DNA from 3 places in the Marinobacterium sp. YM272 genome. Region 3 is predicted to be linked to each of the others. Evidence: predicted binding sites of a transcription regulator. Region 3 holds the regulator's gene; each other region holds the start of a gene.
The links. Region 3 encodes LexA, which represses DNA repair genes until DNA is damaged. Its sites were predicted from a motif close to TACTGTNTANNTANACAGTA; they were not measured.
Positions count from the first base shown of each region.

Region 1: the regulator LexA is predicted to act here: its motif matches at 3,654-3,673, upstream of recN (DNA repair protein RecN).
Region 2: the regulator LexA is predicted to act here: its motif matches at 4,776-4,795, upstream of uvrD (DNA helicase II).

Region 1 covers NZ_CP194171.1:726,189-732,731, reverse strand. The annotation lists gene dnaJ (molecular chaperone DnaJ) at 1-711, opposite strand, end outside; gene dnaK (molecular chaperone DnaK) at 875-2,797, opposite strand; gene grpE (nucleotide exchange factor GrpE) at 2,924-3,514, opposite strand; gene recN (DNA repair protein RecN) at 3,698-5,371, shown strand; gene fur (ferric iron uptake transcriptional regulator) at 5,483-5,908, opposite strand; gene ACQUQP_RS03425 (outer membrane protein assembly factor BamE) at 5,999-6,337, shown strand; gene ACQUQP_RS03420 (RnfH family protein) at 6,385-6,543, opposite strand, start outside.
Region 2 covers NZ_CP194171.1:291,691-298,233, reverse strand. The annotation lists gene ACQUQP_RS01485 (alpha/beta fold hydrolase) at 1-399, opposite strand, end outside; gene ACQUQP_RS01480 (isopenicillin N synthase family dioxygenase) at 403-1,395, opposite strand; gene ACQUQP_RS01475 (LysR family transcriptional regulator) at 1,516-2,481, opposite strand; gene uvrD (DNA helicase II) at 2,493-4,712, opposite strand; gene ACQUQP_RS01465 (homoserine kinase) at 4,818-5,792, opposite strand; gene ACQUQP_RS01460 (DUF2782 domain-containing protein) at 5,802-6,083, opposite strand; gene polA (DNA polymerase I) at 6,210-6,543, shown strand, end outside.
Region 3 covers NZ_CP194171.1:2,233,556-2,240,098, reverse strand. The annotation lists partial or broken gene rhlB (ATP-dependent RNA helicase RhlB) at 146-1,462, opposite strand; gene dinG (ATP-dependent DNA helicase DinG) at 1,488-3,614, opposite strand; gene lexA (transcriptional repressor LexA) at 3,733-4,350, shown strand; gene ACQUQP_RS10000 (SulA-like leucine-rich domain-containing protein) at 4,371-4,784, shown strand; gene ACQUQP_RS09995 (DUF6586 family protein) at 4,897-5,424, opposite strand; gene topA (type I DNA topoisomerase) at 5,443-6,543, opposite strand, start outside.

The sequences.
Region 1 (6,543 bases), 1.5 Mb from region 3:
GCCCTCGCCGGTCAGACGGATACGGTCACCAGTGTCGACGCCGGCCGGAATCTTGACCTGCAGGGTTTTGGTTTCTTCGACACGGCCCTGGCCATGGCAGCTGGAGCAGGGATCGGAGATCACCTTACCTTCACCACGACAGGTGGGACAGGTCTGCTGTACGGAGAAGAAGCCCTGCTGCATGCGTACCTGGCCGATACCGCCACAGGTGCCGCAGGTCTTGGCGCTGGTACCCGGCTTGGCACCGGTGCCATCGCAGACTTCACAGCCTACCAGGGTCGGGACTTTCAGGGTTTTCTCGCAACCGCGAACCGCCTCTTCGAGGTTCAGGTCCAGGTTGTAGCGCAGGTCGGCACCACGCTGGACGCTGGAACGACGACGACCGCCGCCTCCGCCACCACCGAAGATATCGCCGAACACGTCGCCGAAGATGTCGGAGAAATCGCCGCCACCGCCGAAGCCACCGCCGCCGAAGCCGCCCTGGCCGTTAACGCCCTCATGTCCGAATTGGTCATAGGCTGCACGTTTCTGGGCATCAGCAAGCACCTCGTAGGCTTCGCTGATCTCCTTGAATTTGTCCTCGGCCTCTTTGTTATCCGGGTTACGGTCCGGATGGTACTTCATCGCCAAACGGCGGTAGGCCTTCTTGATATCCCGGTCGGACGCATCGCGTGGAACGTCCAGTAGCTCGTAATAGTCCTGTTTCGACATGATCCGAATCTGGTCTGGTCAGATGACTCCGCGGGAGCCGGACACGACAACGCGGGTCACCAGGACCCGCGCTGCCACTCTTTGCTGTTCTCGGACCTGCCCGCGCTCTTTATTGCCCCTTAGGGTTAACGAGCGCGAGATGGTCATCAGAGGTAGCGAACGCTTACTTCTTGTCGTCCTTAACCTCTTCGAACTCAGCGTCGACCACGTCGTCGGCAGAGTCCTTGGCAGTCTGTTCACCGGCTTCTGCACCAGCACCCTGCTGCTCAGCTTCGGCGTACATTTTCTGCGCCAGAGAGGACAGCGCTTCGGTCAGCGCTTCAGTCTTGCTTTCGATCGCTTCCTTGTCAGAGCCTTTCAGCGCTTCTTCCAGAGCGGAAACCGCACCTTCGATCGCTTCTTTCTCTTCAGCGGTCGCCTTGTCGCCAGCGTCCTTCAGCGTCTTGTTGGCAGTGTGAACCATGGCGTCGCCCTGGTTGCGCGCTGCAGTCAGCTCTTCGAACTTCTTGTCTTCTTCAGCGTGCGCTTCGGCATCGTTGACCATCTGATCGATCTCTTCATCGGACAGGCCGGAAGAGGCCTTGATCACGATGGACTGATGCTTGCCGGTAGCCTTGTCTTTAGCAGACACGTTGAGGATACCGTTGGCATCGATGTCGAAGGTCACTTCGATCTGCGGAATACCGCGCTGCGCCGGCGGGATGTCGGCCAGGTCGAAACGACCCAGGGACTTGTTCTGCGCCGCCTGCTTACGCTCACCCTGAACCACGTGGATGGTTACCGCGGTCTGGTTGTCTTCAGCAGTAGAGAACACCTGAGACTTCTTGGTCGGGATGGTGGTGTTCTTCTCGATCAGCGGAGTCGCCACGCCACCCATGGTTTCGATACCCAGGGTCAGCGGGGTTACGTCCAGCAGCAGAACGTCTTTTACATCACCAGACAGTACCGCACCCTGGATCGATGCACCAATGGCAACGGCTTCATCCGGGTTAACGTCTTTACGCGGCTCTTTGCCGAAGAAGTCGGAAACCGCCTTCTGAACCATCGGCATACGGGTCTGACCACCGACCAGGATCACTTCGTCGATCTCGGAACCGGACAGGCCAGCGTCTTTCAGTGCGATGCGGCACGGCTCCAGGGAGCGCTGAACCAGCTCTTCCACCAGGGATTCCAGCTTGGCACGGCTGACCTTGACGTTCAGGTGCTTCGGACCGGTTGCATCAGCGGTGATGTACGGCAGGTTCACGTCGGTGGACTGTGCAGAAGACAGCTCAACCTTGGCTTTCTCGGCCGCTTCTTTCAGACGCTGCAGCGCCAGCGGATCGTTGTGCAGATCGATGCCGCTCTCTTTCTTGAACTCGTCAGCCAGGTAGTTGATCAGCTTGAGGTCGAAGTCTTCACCACCGAGGAAGGTGTCACCGTTGGTGGCCAGTACTTCGAACTGGTGCTCACCGTCGACGTCAGCGATTTCGATGATGGAGATATCGAAGGTACCACCACCCAGGTCGTATACAGCGATGGTCTTGTCACCCTTGGACTTGTCCATGCCGTACGCCAGCGCAGCCGCTGTCGGCTCGTTGATGATACGCTTAACTTCCAGACCGGCGATCTTGCCCGCGTCCTTGGTAGCCTGACGCTGAGAGTCGTTGAAGTAAGCCGGTACGGTGATAACCGCTTCGGTCACTTCTTCGCCCAGGTAGTCCTCGGCGGTCTTCTTCATCTTCTTCAGCACTTCAGCAGAGATCTGCGGCGGTGCCATCTTGTTGTCCTTGATCTGGACCCAAGCGTCGCCGTTGTCGGCTTCGATGATCTTGTAAGGCACCATCTTGATATCTTTCTGGACCACGTCGTCCTTGAAACGACGACCGATCAGACGCTTGATGGCGAACAGGGTGTTGTCCGGGTTGGTGACCGCCTGACGCTTGGCCGGCTGACCAACCAGGGTTTCGCCATCACCGGTGTAAGCGATGATGGACGGGGTGGTGCGGTCGCCTTCAGCGTTTTCGATAACTTTGGTCTTTTCACCTTCAAGGATAGCCACGCAGGAGTTGGTGGTTCCGAGGTCGATACCGATGATCTTGCCCATGTTTGACTCCAGTATATTCTTTGTTTCTCCCGCCTCGGCGGGGGACAACAGTCTTGATTCGTTGAAACTCTATATGGGTCTGGCGTTTTACATTTCAAGCCAAACCGTATGGCTTTTTCGTCAGAATCAGCCTTTGGCTACCATCACCATGGCCGGACGGATCAGACGCCCGTTCAGCAGGTAGCCTTTCTGCATCACAGCAACGACCGTGTTCGGCTCGGCATCAGGGGCATCAACCAGGGACATCGCCTGATGGTGCTCCGGGTTGAACGCTTCACCCGTCGGATCAACGGTTTCCACGTTGAACTTACCCATACCGTCAAGGAACAGCTTGTGCGTCATCTCGACGCCTTCTTTCAGGCTCTTGGTCGCTTCATCATCGGCCTGGCAGGCTTCGATAGCACGTTCCAGAGAATCCACCACCGGCAACAGTTCGCCGGCAAACTTTTCCAGGGCGAACTTGCGCGCTTTTTCCACGTCCTGTTCGGCGCGGCGGCGTACGTTCGCCATTTCGGCCTGGGCACGGGGCTGAAGCTCGGCGAGCTGCTTTTGCAGATCGGCGATTTCCGCTTCGGCCAGCGCCAGCTGCTCTCTCAGCGCCTCAGCGTCGACAGCCTCTTCGCCCTGGATTTCGACGTCTTCTGCCGCCGGCTCCAGAATCTGTTCCGGCTGCGCCTCTTCGGGGGTTTCAGTCTGCTTCTGCTGTTCGTCTGACATCGCGTTGTCTCTCCACAGATGTGTTGTAACGGGTACTGGCCTCCTATATGGGGCTGGCCTGAAATGATTCAAGGGTATTTTTTGAGGGAATTTTGTACAGCAGGATTGCAGGCACGGATTAAATGGCTTATACATAAACCACTGTATAAATAACCATGACTTTCTATTCATGAGCAGGTCGTCATGCTTACCCTACTGAGCATTCGCAACTACGCCATCGTTGACCAACTGGACCTGGAGCTGAAGCACGGCATGACCGTGGTCAGCGGCGAAACCGGGGCCGGCAAATCCATCATGCTGGACGCCCTGGGCCTGGCCCTGGGTGATCGCGCACAGAGCGACTGTGTCCGCGAAGGCGGCGAGCGCGCCGAAATCAGTGCCTGTTTTGATGTCAGCACCCTGGCGGAAGCCCGCGCCTGGCTCAGCGAACACGATCTGGAGGCCGACGGCGAGTGCCAGCTGCGCCGGGTAATCACCACCGAGGGGCGATCTCGCAGCTACATCAACGGTCGCCCGACACCGTTGACCCAGGTACGCGAGCTCGGCCAGCTGCTGGTGGATATCCACGGCCAGCATGAACACCAGCGCCTGCTGAAGAAAGATCACCACCGCACCCTGCTGGATGAATACGCGGATCAGGCCGAACAGGCGGAGCAGGTGCGCCGCACCTTCCACCGCTGGCGTCGCCTGGACACCGAGCTGAACCAGCTTACCGAACAGAGCGAAGAACAGACCGCCCGTGTACAGCTGCTCTCCTACCAGGTTGAAGAGCTGGACCAGCTGGGCCTGGAGATCGGCGAGCTGAGCGAGCTGGAAGAGGAACAGCGCGTGCTGGCGAACGCCGGCGAGATTCTCACCACCGGACAGCAGCTGGTCACACTGACTGCCGATAGCGACGGCGACAGCGAGAACTGCCTGAGCCTGCTGAACCACTGCCAGCACCTGCTGGAAAGCCTTGGCTCCCAGGCACCGGCACTGCAGCAAGCCGCCGAGATGCTGGCCAGCGCGCAGATCCAGGTGGACGAGGCCAGCCGGGAGATCCGCGGTTACATGGATTCGGTGGAGATCAACCCGGAGCGCCAGCAGGAGGTTGAAGACCGCCTCAGCAGCATCTACGACATCGCCCGCAAGCACCGTATCAACCCGGAGGATATTCCGGAGTTTCACGAAAAACTGCGCGAAGAACTGGGCAGCCTGCATCGCAGCGACGATGAACTGGAAGCGCTGGAACAGGCGGTAAAAGAAGCCCAGCAGGAGTATCTCACCGCTGCAGGCCAGCTGAGCCTGGCCCGCCAGAAGGCCGCAGAAGCACTCAGCCATGCGGTGGATAAACAGCTACACGGCCTGGGTATGGCGATGGCCAGCTTTGTCGCCTGCCTGACCCCGCTGGATCCGAGCCGCTACAACGCCAGCGGTCTGGAAGAGGTGGAGTTCCTGATCAGCGCCAACAAGGGCCAGCCGGCGCGCTCACTGGCGAAAGTTGCCTCCGGCGGCGAGCTGTCCCGTATCAGCCTGGCAATCCAGGTGGTGACCGCCCAGACCTCCAGCACCCCGACACTGATCTTCGACGAGGTGGATGTGGGTATCGGTGGCGCCATCGCCGAAGTGGTCGGCCGTATGCTCAGAGAACTGGGCGAGCGCGCCCAGATCCTCTGCGTCACGCACCAGCCGCAGGTCGCCTCCCAGGGCCATCAGCACCTGTTTGTCAGCAAGGACGCCAAGGGTGAGCTGACCCGCACGCGGATAGATATGCTATCGCGGGACCGCCGGGTACAGGAGGTGGCGCGCATGTTGGGCGGCATCGATATCACCAACACCTCCATCAAGCACGCCAAAGAGATGCTGAAATCCGCCTAGACCAGATCGCGATGGGGTCGTCGCCGCGGCAAAAACACCGCCCTGGCCGTGGACCACAGGCAATAAAAAACCGATCTCAATGGATCGGTTTTTTATCGCTATGCGAAGGAATCAGTGCTCTTCGCAGCCATCCTTGCAGACACCGTACAGATAAAGCGTACGGTCGGTCACGGAGAAACCGAGGTCATCGGCGATGGCGTTGAAACGATCCGTCAGTTCCGGATCAACGAACTCACGCACACGGCCACACTTCACACAGACCACATGGTCGTGGTGCTCATCGCGGGCGAGTTCGAATACCGAGTGGCCACCTTCAAAGTGGTGACGCGATACCAGCCCCGCCGCTTCAAACTGAGTCAGCACGCGGTAGACGGTTGCAAGACCTACGTCTTCTCCGCTCTCCATCAGCATCTTGTAGATATCTTCTGCTGAGAAGTGCTGCCCTTCCCCTGCGCGTTCCAGGATCTGGTAGATCTTCACCCGCGGTAGCGTGACCTTAAGTCCGGCTTTCCGCAGCTCCTGATTTTCGAGGGCCATATTCTTATCTCTAATCGCTATGCTGTTCACAAAATGCAATGTTAGACTTCATTATCTTTTTTTACGGGCGAAAACGGAAGTCATTTACAGATGCGAAAGGTTTTGATGTATGTAGCACTGGCCTCCCTGGTCAGCGCCTGCTCGGAATTCCCCGGAGTCTACAAAATTGATATTCCCCAGGGAAATGTCGTGACCCAGGAGATGATCGACCAGCTTCGTCCGGGCATGACCGAGAGCCAGGTGCGCTATGTCATGGGCACCCCGCTGATCACCGATACCTTCAGTCCGAACCGCTGGGATTACCTCTACAGCTTCAAGCCCGGTGGTGGTGATCGCGTCCAGGAACGCGTCTCCCTCTACTTCGAGGACGGCAAACTGGCCCGTATCTCCGGCGACTTCCGCCCCGGTGGCGGAGAGCAGCAGCAGTAAAAAACAAGGCCGGCAATTCGCCGGCCTTATTGTTTCTCGCCAGGTTGTTATTCCTTGGCTTCTTTTTCCTTCTCCGCCTTCAACTTGGCGGCGCGTTTCGCCCTTGCCTCTTTCGGGTCGGCGATCAACGGCCGGTAGATCTCAATCCGGTCTCCCGCCTTGAGCACCTCCGACTTGGGATCCCGGATCGCCTTGCCGAAAACCCC
Region 2 (6,543 bases), 1.9 Mb from region 3:
CAGGTGAGGACTAATCCCCGCCAGATCCTGTTTCACGCTCAGGCTCTGAACCAGTTCGGCAAACCCCATTCCCGAGGGCAGCATCATGCCGGCGATATAAACCACGCCGCGGATGCGCTCCGCCATCGCCTCGGCCAGGGCGGTCGCGATCACCCCACCGCCGGAGTGCGCAACCAGGCTGACCGGACCTTCCAGGCTGTGAATCAGTCGAGTCAGTCGCTGTACCGTGGCTTCCAGATTCAGCGGCTGATCCGGTTGGTCATCAGTGCCGTCTCCAGGCAGGGAGACCGGGTGCACGCAGAAACCTTCGGCTTCGAACAGCGGGGTTACCCGGGACCAGATGCCCGGTGTCGCCCAGGCGCCGTGAATCAGAATCAGGTGATGTGCATGAATCGGCATAGCTCAGTACTTCCTGCCGTAGGTCTTGCCATACATTTCGCGGTAGTGGGCATCAACGGTGGTGGGCGGATAGAGCGGCTCGGCGCCGGGCGCCAGACAGCCGGGCAGGCATTCGACGCGGTGATCCGGGTTGCCGCTGTAGAAAAACGGCACGGAATAGCGATCGCGACCGGAGCGGTTGATCACCCGGTGCAGGGTCGACTTGTACAGATCGTTGGTCCAGCGGGCGAACATATCGCCGATATTGACCACGTAGGTGCCCGGGATTGGCGGTGCATCGATCCACTGCTGATCCTGATGGTTCCAGACCTGCAGGCCACTGTTATCGTCCTGCAACAGCAGGGTCAGGCCGCCAAAGTCGGTATGAGCACCTGCGCCGCGCTGGTCGCGGGCGGCATCCACCGGCTGCGGCGGGTAGTGCAGCAGCCGCAGCGTGGTCATCGGATCGGTGCAGTAGCTGTCGAAATGGTCTTCATCCAGCTGCAGGGACAGCGCCAGGCCGCGCATCAGCAGCTCCGACAGTCCGATCATCTGCGCCAGGTACTCTTCCATCACCGGGCGGAAATCCTCTGGCTGCGCCGGCCATTGATTTGGACCCTGGTTGAACTTGCCGGCGAGCACATCGGGATGATCCGCAGCCAGCTCGCGGCCCAGGTAGAAGCCTTCCTTCAGGTCCGGCGGCGTGCCGGCTTCCAGTGTCTGCCCACCGAGCGGCTCGTAACCGCGGTTGGCGATGGAGAGCGACTTATCCACAGCGCGCTTGTCTGTATCGGGGCGGGCAAAGAACTGCTGTGCCTGGTCGAATACCGCCTGCTGAAGTTCGCTGGCGATACCGTGGTCGCGGATCAGGAAAAAGCCGGTGTCCAGGCAGGCTCTGCGTATCGCTTCGCCAACGGCCTGACGTGCAGATGCATCGCCCTGACGCAGGTTGGTCAGGCTGATGATTGGCAGGGTCTTGCTGGACTGTGGATTGGATTGGGAACTGGGCTGGGTCACGCCGCCTCTCTCCGTTTAATAAACGATAGAGAGAGTTGTACGACGTTTTTGCCGTCCCCAAAAGAACATAATTTAGCGCAAGGCGTTGCTTTTATGGCAACAGCAGTGCGCGGAGGATGCTCAGGCGTCGGCCGCCGGGCTCAGGTCGCCGATGATTTCCTGTTCGGCCTGGGCGCGGCGTTCGATCTCCGCGGACAGGATCTGGGCAAAGGCGTCGACCGCCACGGGCAGTGCCCGCTGGGCGCGGATGTAGAGCCCCAGGTCACTCATGATCGGGCCGTTGTTGATGATCGGGATATGAACCAGTTTGCCCGCCTCCAGTTCCTCTTCGATACCGATGCGGGTCTGGAAGGCGATGCCGTCGCCGCGCAGGGTGAGTTTTTTCGCCAGCTCCACAGAGCCGGTTTCGGCTATCGGGCGGCCCCAGTTAGGGGCCTGGGCGATGGCGGGGGCCAATAGATGCGCGATCGACAGCTCCGGCTTGGCCAGGATCAGCGGGTAGGCGGCGCAGGTGGCAAAGCGCAGTTTTTTTGCCCCAGCCAAGGGATGGTCCGGACGCATGATGGCGCCCAGATGCAGGTGGGCACGGATCAGCTGATGCAGGTTATCGTTACGTTGCAGGGCAAATGCCAGACCCAGATCGGCGTTACCGCTGGCGATGGTTTCGGGGATGCCGGTGGAACCGTGAATCGAGACGCCCACGGAGACCTGGGGATAAAGTTCGCGCATCCGCTCGATGGCCACCGGCAGCAGGTCCACGGTAACGCCTTCGACCGTGGCCAGCTCCACATGACCGCTGCGCAGTCCCTTCATCGCATCGAGCTGGGATTTTACCCGCTCGGTATCCTGCATCACGGTGAGTACATGACGGGCGAAAACTTCTCCGGCGGCGGTGAGTTGAAGCCCGCCGGGCAGACGCTCGAACAGTGGTGTGCCGAGTTCATCTTCCAGCTTAAGGATCTGCCGGTTCACCGCCGAGGAGGCCACATTCAGCACCCGGGCCGCTTCACGGAAAGAGCCACAGCGGCGCACGCAATCGAAGTAGAGGATTGCGGGCGCGTGGATTCTGAGGCCCGGGCGCTTCATCCTGTCAGGCCTCAGATCGCTTCAAGCTTGGCAAAGCCCACCACCAGCCACTTGCTGCCTTCGTCGTCGAAGTTGATCTGCACCCGCGCTTTTGGGCCGCTGCCCTCGAAGTTGGTGACAAAGCCTTCGCCGAACTTGGGATGGCGCACGCGCTGGCCCAGGCTCAGGCTGGTGTCTGGCACTTCGCTGCTGCCGAGGCTTGATGAGCTGCCGAACAGCGAACCGCCTTCATCCTGATAACCGCTGCTGCCGTAGGGACGACGCACGCTGGCGTTGAGGCGCACCTCTTCGATGTACTCGTTGGGGATCTCCTGGATAAACCGGGAGGGGCGGTTGTAGTTTTCCTGGCCATGCAGGCGGCGCGATTCGGCGTAGGTCAGGTAGAGCTTCTGCATGGCGCGGGTGATGCCCACGTAGCAGAGGCGGCGCTCTTCCTCGAGGCGGTTCGGGTCCTCGGCGGACATGCTGTGCGGGAACAGCCCCTCTTCCATACCGGCCAGGAACACCAGCGGGAACTCCAGCCCCTTGGCGGAGTGCAGGGTCATCAGCTGGACACTGTCGGTGTGCACATCGGCCTGGGCTTCGCCGGCATCCAGTGCCGCCTGATCGAGGAAGGCGGCGAGTACGGAGTTGAACCCTTCCGGTGTCTCGTCTTCCTGCCACTGGCCGGCGAACTGGCGCGCGGCGGTGACCAGTTCCTCAAGGTTCTCGATGCGCGACTGGGCTTTTTCGCCCTTCTCTTTCTCGTGATGCTGGATCAGGCCGGAGTGCTGGACCACATGCTCGGTCTGCTCGTGCAGTTCGGTTTCGGTGGTGTCGGAATCCAGCTTGTTGATCAGGTCGAGGAAACTCTGCAGGGCGTTGCCGGCGCGGGCAGCCAGCTTGCCGTACTCGATGATCTCGTTTGCGGCGCGCCACATGGAGACGCCTTCGGCACGGGCGTGTTCGCGGATCTGCTCGATGGTACGGGTGCCGATGCCGCGGGTAGGCACGTTGATCACCCGCTCCATGGCGGTATCGTCATCGCGGTTGGCCAGCAGGCGCATGTAGGCCAGGGCGTTCTTGATCTCCAGGCGGTCATAGAAGCGCTGGCCGCCGTAGATGCGATACGGAATCCCGGCGCGGATCAGCATCTCCTCGAGCACACGGGACTGGGCGTTGGAGCGGTAAAGAATCGCGCTTTCGTCGCGGCGGTTACCGTCATCGACCCACTTGCTGATCTGGTCGACGATAAAGCGCGCTTCGTCCTGCTCGTTGAAGGCGGCGTAAAGGCTCAGCGCTTCGCCGTCGCCGAGGCTGGTCCAGAGCTGCTTGCCGAGGCGACCGAAGTTGTTACTGATTACGGCGTTGGCCGCGTTCAGGATGGTGCCGGTGGAGCGGTAGTTCTGCTCCAGGCGGATTGTCTCGGTACCGGGGAAGTGTTCCGGCAGGTTCTGGATGTTCTCAATGCGGGCGCCACGCCAGCCGTAGATCGACTGGTCGTCATCGCCCACCGCCATCAGCTTGTCTTCGCCCTGGCAGAGCAGGCGCAGCCAGGCATACTGGATGGCGTTGGTATCCTGGAACTCGTCCACCAGCACGTAGCGGAAACGCTCGCGGTAGTGCTTGAGCAGCGCCGGAGCGCGGTCGCGCAGCAGTTCCAGCGCGCGCAGCAGCAGTTCGCCGAAGTCGATCATGCCGCCGCGGTCGCAGGCCTGCTCGTAGGCTTCGTAGGCACGCACCATGGTGTCCTGGAACATATCGCCGGAGCGCTCGATATGGTGGCTGCGCAGGCCTTCATCCTTCTGCGCGTTGATGTACCACTGGATCTGCTTCGGCGGCCAGCGGGTTTCGTCCAGGTTCATCTCTTTGCACAGACGTTTTATCAGGCGCAGCTGGTCATCGCTGTCCATGATCTGGAAGTTGTCGCGCAGGCCCGCATCCTGCCAGTGAGCCCGCAGCAGCCGGTGCGCCAGACCGTGGAAGGTGCCCACCCACATGCCGTGGGTGTTCAGGCCCAGCAGATGTTCGATACGTCCACGCATCTCGCGCGCGGCCTTGTTGGTAAAGGTCACGGACATGATGGAGTAGGGCGAGAGGCCTTCGGCTTCGATCAGCCAGGCGATGCGGTGCACCAGTACGCGGGTCTTGCCGGAACCGGCACCGGCCAGCACCAGCAGGTTTTTGACGTCGGCGGTGACCGCCTGGCGCTGGGCATCGTTGAGCGAGTCGATGATGTGGGTAACGTCCATTGGGTCTGTGCAGCTATCTAAGAGAGTAAAAAAGGAAAGACGCAGTATAACGAAGTCGCGAAATACTGGAAAAGTATACAGGAAAAGGGCCCCTGAGGGCCCGTTTCAGAGGCTGGAGGGCTGCTTGATACGACCCAGCAGAATCCGTTTCAGTTCATCCGGATCCTTGAGCTTCATCTCGCCGCCCTGGCGTGATGCCTGGCTGATACCGAGCCAGGGGATCAGGCGCGAGAGCCAGAAACGCATGGCGGCGGTGCGGCACAATTGTGGCCAGACCTGCTTTTCGACCGCCTCGAACGGGCGAACAGCGGCGTAGGCATCGAGCAGTGCACGTTCGCGGGCTGCGTCGATACTGCCATCCGGGTTGACGCACCAGTCGTTCGCGACGATGGCCAGGTCGAACAGCAGATAGGCGGTAGCGGCGTTGTAGATATCGAGAATGGCATCCACGTTATCACCTATAAACAGCGCGTTATCGTGGAACAGATCGCCGTGGATGATACCCATCGGCATCTCTTCACCGTGCTGCTCGCGCAGTTCATCGAACAGGCGCACCTCTTCGGTCAGCAGTTCGGCGTCCTCTTTATCCAGGCGCGCGACGATGTTTGCGCTCTCCCGGCGCCACCAGAACACACCGCGGTGGGCCTGGCGGGTGAGGAAAAAGTCCTTGCCGGCCAGATGCAACTTCGCCAGTGCTGTGCCGATGCTGGCGCAGTGAGCCGGCGTCAGATCCTGCTGGTCGACGTGGCCGCCTTGGAAACGCGGCTGCAGAAACGCCGGACGGCCGTTCAGCTGCTTCAGGCCGATGCCGTTGCGATCCTCGATGGCATAGGGCACGGGCACGCCGCGCTCGGCCAGCCATTTGCCCAGCTCGACGAAGAATGGCATCTCCTCGTAGCTGAACTCCTCGAACAGAGTCAGGACATACTGGGTCTGCTCTCCGTCAGACTCCAGAGTCACAAAATAGTTGGTGTTTTCGATACCGCCATCGATCCCTTTCAGGTCGATGCAGCGGCCCAGGTCATAATCGGCCAGCAGCTTGTTGAGCTCGGCCTCGGATACGGGGGTATAGACTGCCACAGTGGATAATTACCAGCGAAAAATAACCCATTTGGGGATCAGGAGCTGAGACTCGCCGGCCCGGATAAATTTATCGGAGCCTTCAGCGGGTACCAGATAGTAGGGTTTGCCCACCTTGGGGACAACCTTGATCTCACGAATCTCTCCATTGATGGAGTATTCGTAATAGGTGGCCTCACCATCGTGGGTAATGTTGATTTCCGGTTCGCTGGTTTCCGTGTCGGTGACAACTTCGGCCTGGGCCAGGGGCGCCAGTGCCAGTAGACCAGCCAGCAGAATCGCTTTTTTCATCGCTATCTTCCTGTTTAGCTTGGGCCGTCCCGCATTGGTCGAAGCGGCCTGATTTGTCTATGATTGTGGGCCTTTGAGGCGGGCCGAACAAGTCCGATCTACACCCACCAGTCGATGGATACACCGATGAGCGCACAGAAACCACCCGTTATTCTAGTTGACGGCTCCTCCTATTTATACCGGGCGTTTTTTGCTTCCCAGCAGGCGGACCTGAGAACGGCGGAGGGTTTCCCCACGGGGGCGGTACGGGTTGTAACCTCGATGATGCGCAGCCTGCTCAAGCAGTACCCGGACAGCCCGGTGGCGGTGGTGTTCGATGCCAAGGGCAAAACCTTCCGCGACGATGTCTACCCCGAGTATAAGGCGCAACGCCCTCCCATGCCGGATGACCTGCGCGACCAGATCGAGCCGATTCACGACATTATCCGCGCCATGGGCATCCCGATGTTCGTCGAAGAGG
Region 3 (6,543 bases):
ACTTTGCTTCGGACGTTTCTTCAGGCTGCTCCTGGGAATGCTCTTCAGGCTTCTCTTCAGAGGTCTCTGCAGGCTTTTCCTCAGATCCGGCTTCAGACTTTTCGTCCTCTGTCTTCTGATCAATCTTGAGGTCTTTCACCGGCTGAAGCAGTTCCGGCTCCGGATGCACACACTCCAGTTTTACGCCGGTCTCCTCTTCTATCTGCGGAATCATGAACGAGTCATCCTCGCAGGCAAAACAGATGGACGCACCGGTGGCGCCAGCACGACCGGTACGACCGATACGGTGAACGTAGTCATCTGCATCATCCGGCAGCTGGTAGTTGATCACATGGGTGACGCCGTCGATATGGATACCGCGACCCGCCACGTCAGTGGCAACCAGAATCTGGATTTTGCCGCTACGGAAATCCTCAAGCGTCTTCAGACGTTTATTCTGGGGAATCTCACCAGACATCAGCGCCGCCCTGAGGCCGTCGCGACGCAGCTTCTCCGCCAGAGAACGGGTTTCGTGGCGCCGATTACAGAACACGATCGCTTTTTCTATGCCATGGGCGCGAAGGTAGTTGATCAACAGACGGTATTTCTCGTGACTGGAAACGAGGAAGACGGTCTGCGACACGTTATCCGTGGTCTTATGTTCGGCTTCGATCTCAATCTGGACCGGGTCCATGGTCCACTGTTGAGCCAGGCGCATGATGTCGTCGGTAAAGGTGGCACTGTACAGCAGAGTCTGACGCTCCGGCCCCTTGCGTGGGGTGTGGCGGATAATCGTGCGCACATCCGGAATGAAGCCCATGCTGAGCATCCGGTCGGCTTCATCAAGCACCAGGACCTCAACGTTATACAGGTCAACCTCCTTGCCGCGAACGAAGTCGATAAGACGCCCGGGTGTCGCCACCAGGATATCGACCGGCCCTTTAGCAAGATCCTTGCGCTGGCGGTCGTAATCCATGCCACCGACCAGGGAAACGGTGTTCAGACCGGCATATCGGCACAGTCCCTCGGCATCCGATGCAATTTGCAGCGCCAGTTCGCGCGTCGGCGCAATAATCAGCGCCCGTGGCTCAGCCAGTTTGCGTTCCCCTTCGAGCGGGAAATCAAGCAGGTCGGTGATAATGCCGATCAGGAAGGCCGCGGTTTTGCCGGTACCTGTCTGCGCCTTGCCGATAATATCCTTGCCTTCCAGTGCCGGCTTGATCGTTTCAGCCTGGATCGGTGTGCAATACTCGAACCCCTGATCTGCGATTGCATGCATCAATACGTCGGGCAGCGCAAAATCATGGAAGCGTTTCTTGCCTTCCACCGGTGCCACCTTGAAGCTGACCGGGCTCCAGCTCTGCTGAACCTGCTGACGCTTGTCTCCGCTCGGTTTACGGGAGCGGCGACGGCGACGCGGCTTGCGGCTCTTTTCACCCTCGGTCGGCGCGGAGTTTTGCTGGGTATGCTCGTCTGTACTCAAAGGTATACCTATGTAATTTATTCAATCAGTATGCGATGTCACGGCGGAACGGAGGCAATGAATTCAGTAGCAACTGCCCATAACGTCTCGTCACGATACGTCGATCCAACAAGACGATGGTCCCGCTGTCTTCCTCGGTGCGCAACAAACGACCCACCGCCTGAGTCAGGCGCATAGAAGCGGTCGGCACCGACCAGTCGGAAAATGCATTTCCGCCCTGCTGTTCAATCCACTCCGCCAGCGTGGCGTCCACCGGGTCATCGGGGACACCGAACGGAAGCTTGGTGATAATAACGTCGGTGAGGTATCCGCCGGGAAGATCCACACCTTCGGCGAAAGAGGCAAGACCGAAGATCACACTGGGGCTCCCCGCATCGATACGTTCGCGGTGAAGCCTCAGGATCTCCTGACGACTCTGCTCTCCCTGCGCTAACACCCTATTCTTAATGGATTCCGGCTGTCGTTCAAGGGCTGTCCGCATCTGGCGCCAACTGCTGAAAAGCACCAGGGCGGCTTTCGCATCGACCAGACGCCGGGTCAGAATCTCGGCAACTTCTTCGGTATGCGCCTGGGGATCACCCGGATCAGTTTTCATGGCCGGCACCTGCAGCACGCCCTTGGCATAGTGATCAAACGGGCTCTCCAGCTTTTCACAGGGGGTATCGTCAGGAAGCCCCAACTGGTCCAGCAACCTATCAAAACGCCCCAACGCAGTCAGTGTCGCTGAAGTGACGACCGCGCCAAAACAGACCTCCCAGAGGTGCTCCTTCAAGGTATCAGCCGACGAAACCGGAGCACTGCGCATCTCGAGATCCACCAGACCGTTATTGTCCAGTCGCGAAACCCAGCGAGCCGTCGGCGAGCGACCTTCCAGGTCTGGTGTGGCGAAACTTCGCGCCAGCCAACTGACCTGCTGCACCCGCCCCCAGACGCGCCCTATCTGCGGATACCAGCGTTCGGCAACGGAACGATCCACATCGGCGATCTCCCCCTCCATCGCCTCCCGCAGTACCGACACGACCTGCTCCAGCTGCTGCGAGACTCTCTCCGAAGCACTGGTCAGATCCCGACACAACAGACTCAGCGCTTCCGGCACTTTTCCTTTATGAAACCGGACCCGGTTCGAGCCCTCGGACTTATCGAACAGCGCGACCAGCATCGGCTCGACCTGCTCGATACTGAGCAAAGCGTCACTCACCGGGCGCTGCAGCCGCTCGGATGGATCCCGCAACGCCAGCGCACCTTCGGCCTCATCAATCAGGGCACCGAGCTTTTTCGGAAGACCCTGAAGCAACTTCTGACTCGCACCCACACGCATCGAAAACGCAAAATGACCACTGGCTTTATCCGCCAGATGGTGGCCCTCGTCGAAAACGTAGATGGTATCCCCGGGGTCGGGAAGAATCGCGCCACCGCCGAGCGCCAGATCGGAAAGCACCAGGTCGTGATTGGCAACTACGAGTTGAACCGTATCAAGCCGCTCCCGGGCCCTGTAGAAAGGACAGGCGGAGAAGTTCAGGCAGCGGCGGTTACTGCACTGCATATGATCGCTGGTCAACGGACGCCAGATCTGATCATCCAGCGTATCCGCGAGATTATCCCGGTCGCCATCCCACTGACCGGACGCGAAACGATCGACGAGATCCCGGTACAACGCCTTTATCGCAGGATCAAGCACCTCCGCTTCTTCATCCTCGTAAAGCGCCATCTGTCCGAGCTCACCCTGACGTTCCAGGTGCTGCTCAATCTTATTGATGCACAGGTAGCGGCCCCGCCCCTTTGCCAGCTGGAAATCGACCTTGAGGCCAGCATGCTCGATAACTTCCGGCAGATCCTTGTTGACCAGCTGCTCCTGAAGCGAAACCGTTGCGGTCGATAAGACGACCTTTTTCTTGCGCGCACTGGCCACCGGCAGGGTAGCCAGCAGATAGGCGATGGTCTTCCCGGTTCCGGTGCCGGCCTCCACTACAGTGACATGTTTTTCACCGAGGCGCTCACCCTTATCACCCATGCCAATGCCTGCCAGCCCCCGCGCAATCGTAGCAATCATCTGCTTCTGGGCGACACGTGCCTTCAGACCTTTGCTCGACAGAAACTGGCTGTACGCGGACTGAATACTCTTTTTTATTGCTGCATCCAGCAAACCTGGCACCTCCGGAACGAAACGGCGACGCATCATAGCAAGAGACTGGATATTTAGACAGATGCTTGCTTGACGGACAAAAAATACTGTATAAAACTACATGTACTGTATAAATAGACATACGACGATGAAACTGACCAAACGCCAAAGCGAAGTACTCGACTGCATCCGCCGCCATATCGACGAGACCGGTTACCCGCCTACGCGTGCAGACATAGCACGGGATCTGGGCTTCCGCTCTGCCAATGCTGCCGAGGAGCACCTCAAGGCGCTGGCCCGCAAAGGCGCTATCGAAATCATCCCCGGTACGTCGCGCGGTATTCGCCTGCCGGAACTGGAGCAGGAAGCCGCCAATGACGGCCTGCCGATAATCGGTCAGGTTGCAGCGGGTGAGCCGATCCTGGCGCAGGAACATATCGATAACTATTGCGCGATCGGCGCCGAGTTTTTCAAACCCAGCGCGGATTACCTGCTCCGGGTGCGCGGCATGAGCATGAAGAACATCGGCATCCTTGATGGTGACCTGCTTGCCGTGCACCAAACGCCGGAAGCACACGAGGGTCAAATTGTCGTCGCCCGGATTGGCGATGAAGTCACAGTTAAACGCTTTCACCGTGAAGGACGCATGGTGTACCTGATAGCAGAAAACGAAGAGTTTGAACCCATAGAGGTCGACCTTTCTGAACAGGAACTTCAGATAGAAGGCTTGGGCGTCGGTGTCATCCGACAGAGAGCTGACCTTTGAAGACCAGATGAGGTGCCAGCATGTACGCATCCGCGGTAGATTACGATTGCAATTCGCACAGCTCCACGCAACCCATCAACACGGGGCGCGTAACCGAAATCATTCAGCACAACAGCGAAGTCTCGCTCTCGCCTCTACTACTGCCAATGCTGGCTCAGTTGAGCCAGCAGGAACGCTGGCTGGCGATCGTGAACGCACCCTCCGAGCTGACACGGGAATCGCTGGCACAAGCCGGAGTCGACATTCAACGACTGTGGCTGCTCAAGGCCAATGACAAGCACTCGACGCTGGACCTGGCGCGCCGCGCACTGGAGGCACGCACCTGCCACGCAGTGGTATCCTGGCACGAACAGTTAGACGAAAGTGGCTTGACCCAACTGCAGGAATCCGCAGCGAGGAGCGACACACAGGGGATAGTAGTGAGAGGCTGCTAAGCTCTCACCCAGATAAAACTCAACATTCCCTCAGGCTGAACCGGATACAGCTCAATAGAAACGGCCCTCTCATAGACACCCGCCAGGAGCTGGTACGAGGGCCATACTTACCTCACCACTCCAGCATGGAGCTGCGCAACCTTTCCACAAGCCCGTCCAGCTCATTGAACCACTGACGATACTCAACCAGCAGCTGCGGGTCTTCCGAGTGATCAGGATTGACTTGCACCACATGAATCTCAGAAAGACTTTGAGAAGAGTCGGAGCGCTTCAGATGCTTGTCTGTCGCTGACCAACAACCGGCGTATGCCCTGTTGAGGCTGTTAATCCAGCCTGCGGGGCTTTCCGCCAGCTGCGCCAGCTCATTCACCTCTGGCGACTCCTGACCGGTCGTCTCCAGCAGTTTCTGCAGATCAGCGATAGTATGAACCGCCTCAACATCCAGCCGGTAACGCTCACCAATCTCGCGAAGGAAGGAGCGCACCGCACCGATCAGATGAAACAGCACCGACTCGTTGTAGGATTCAACCAGCCCATGCTTGTTCCAGCTATTGGAGTGCTGGGCATGCTCCAGCGCTTCCAGGTGAAGTCGGACAAAACTGAGCTTTTGATTCGTCCGCGATAAATAGATGTCGCTCATCCAGCCACTCCTTGAAGCTTATTTCTTTTTACGTGCGTGTTCGGTGCGCCACTGGCCATCAACGTAATACGCACGCCAGCCGGTAGCTTTACCATCCTTTTCCGACATCACGTATTGCTCTTTGGTCTTGCGGCTGTAACGAACCACTGCAGGATTGCCGTCCTCGTCCTTTTCCGGCGCTTCAAGCAGGTAATGATACTTGGCATCGATCTCGCTACGGTGCGGCTTCAGCTCGGACACCAGCGGTGCACGGGTTTCACGATTCTTCGGGAACTGGCTGGCGGCCAGGAACAGACCACTCGCACCGTCACGCAGCACATAGGTATCATCCACCTTCTGGCATTGGAGCTCGGGCATCGGCACCGGATCGATCTTTGGTGGTGCCACCTCGCCGTTCTTCAGCAGCTTGCGGGTGTTCTTGCAGTCAGAGTTGGTGCAGCCAAAGAACTTGCCGAAACGGCCGGTTTTCAGCTGCATCTCCGATCCACACTTGTCACATTCGATCACCGGGCCATCGTAACCCTTGATCTTGAAGCTGCCTTTCTCAACTTCGTAGCCCGCGCAATCCGGGTTGTTACCGCAGACGTGCAGTTTGCGCTCGGTATCCACCAGATAAGAATCCATGGCGGCACCACAGAGGTCACAGCGATGTTTGTTGCGCAGGATGCGGGATTCCTCTTCGTCATCACCATCGACACTGACAACTTCATCGCCGGGAATCAGATTGATTGTCGCCTTGCAGCGCTCTTTCGGCGGCAGGTTGTAGCCGGAGCAGCCGAGGAATACGCCCGTACTTCCGGTACGGATCATCATCTTGCGGCCACACTCCGGACAGTCGATATCGGTCGGCGTCGGCGTATTGGGACGCATACCCTCTTCCGGGTCCTGGGCGTGCTCAAGCTTATCGACAAAATCGGTATAGAAGCGGTTTAACAGCTGCTTCCAGTCCATATCTCCCTGCGCAACTTCATCGAGATACTCCTCCATCCGGGCGGTAAAACCGTAGTCCATCAGGTCGGAGAAGTTCTCACCAAGGCGCTCCGTGACGATATCACCCATTTTCTGGGCGTAGAAACGCCGTCCCTGGACATCGACATAGCCACGGTCCTGGATGGTGGA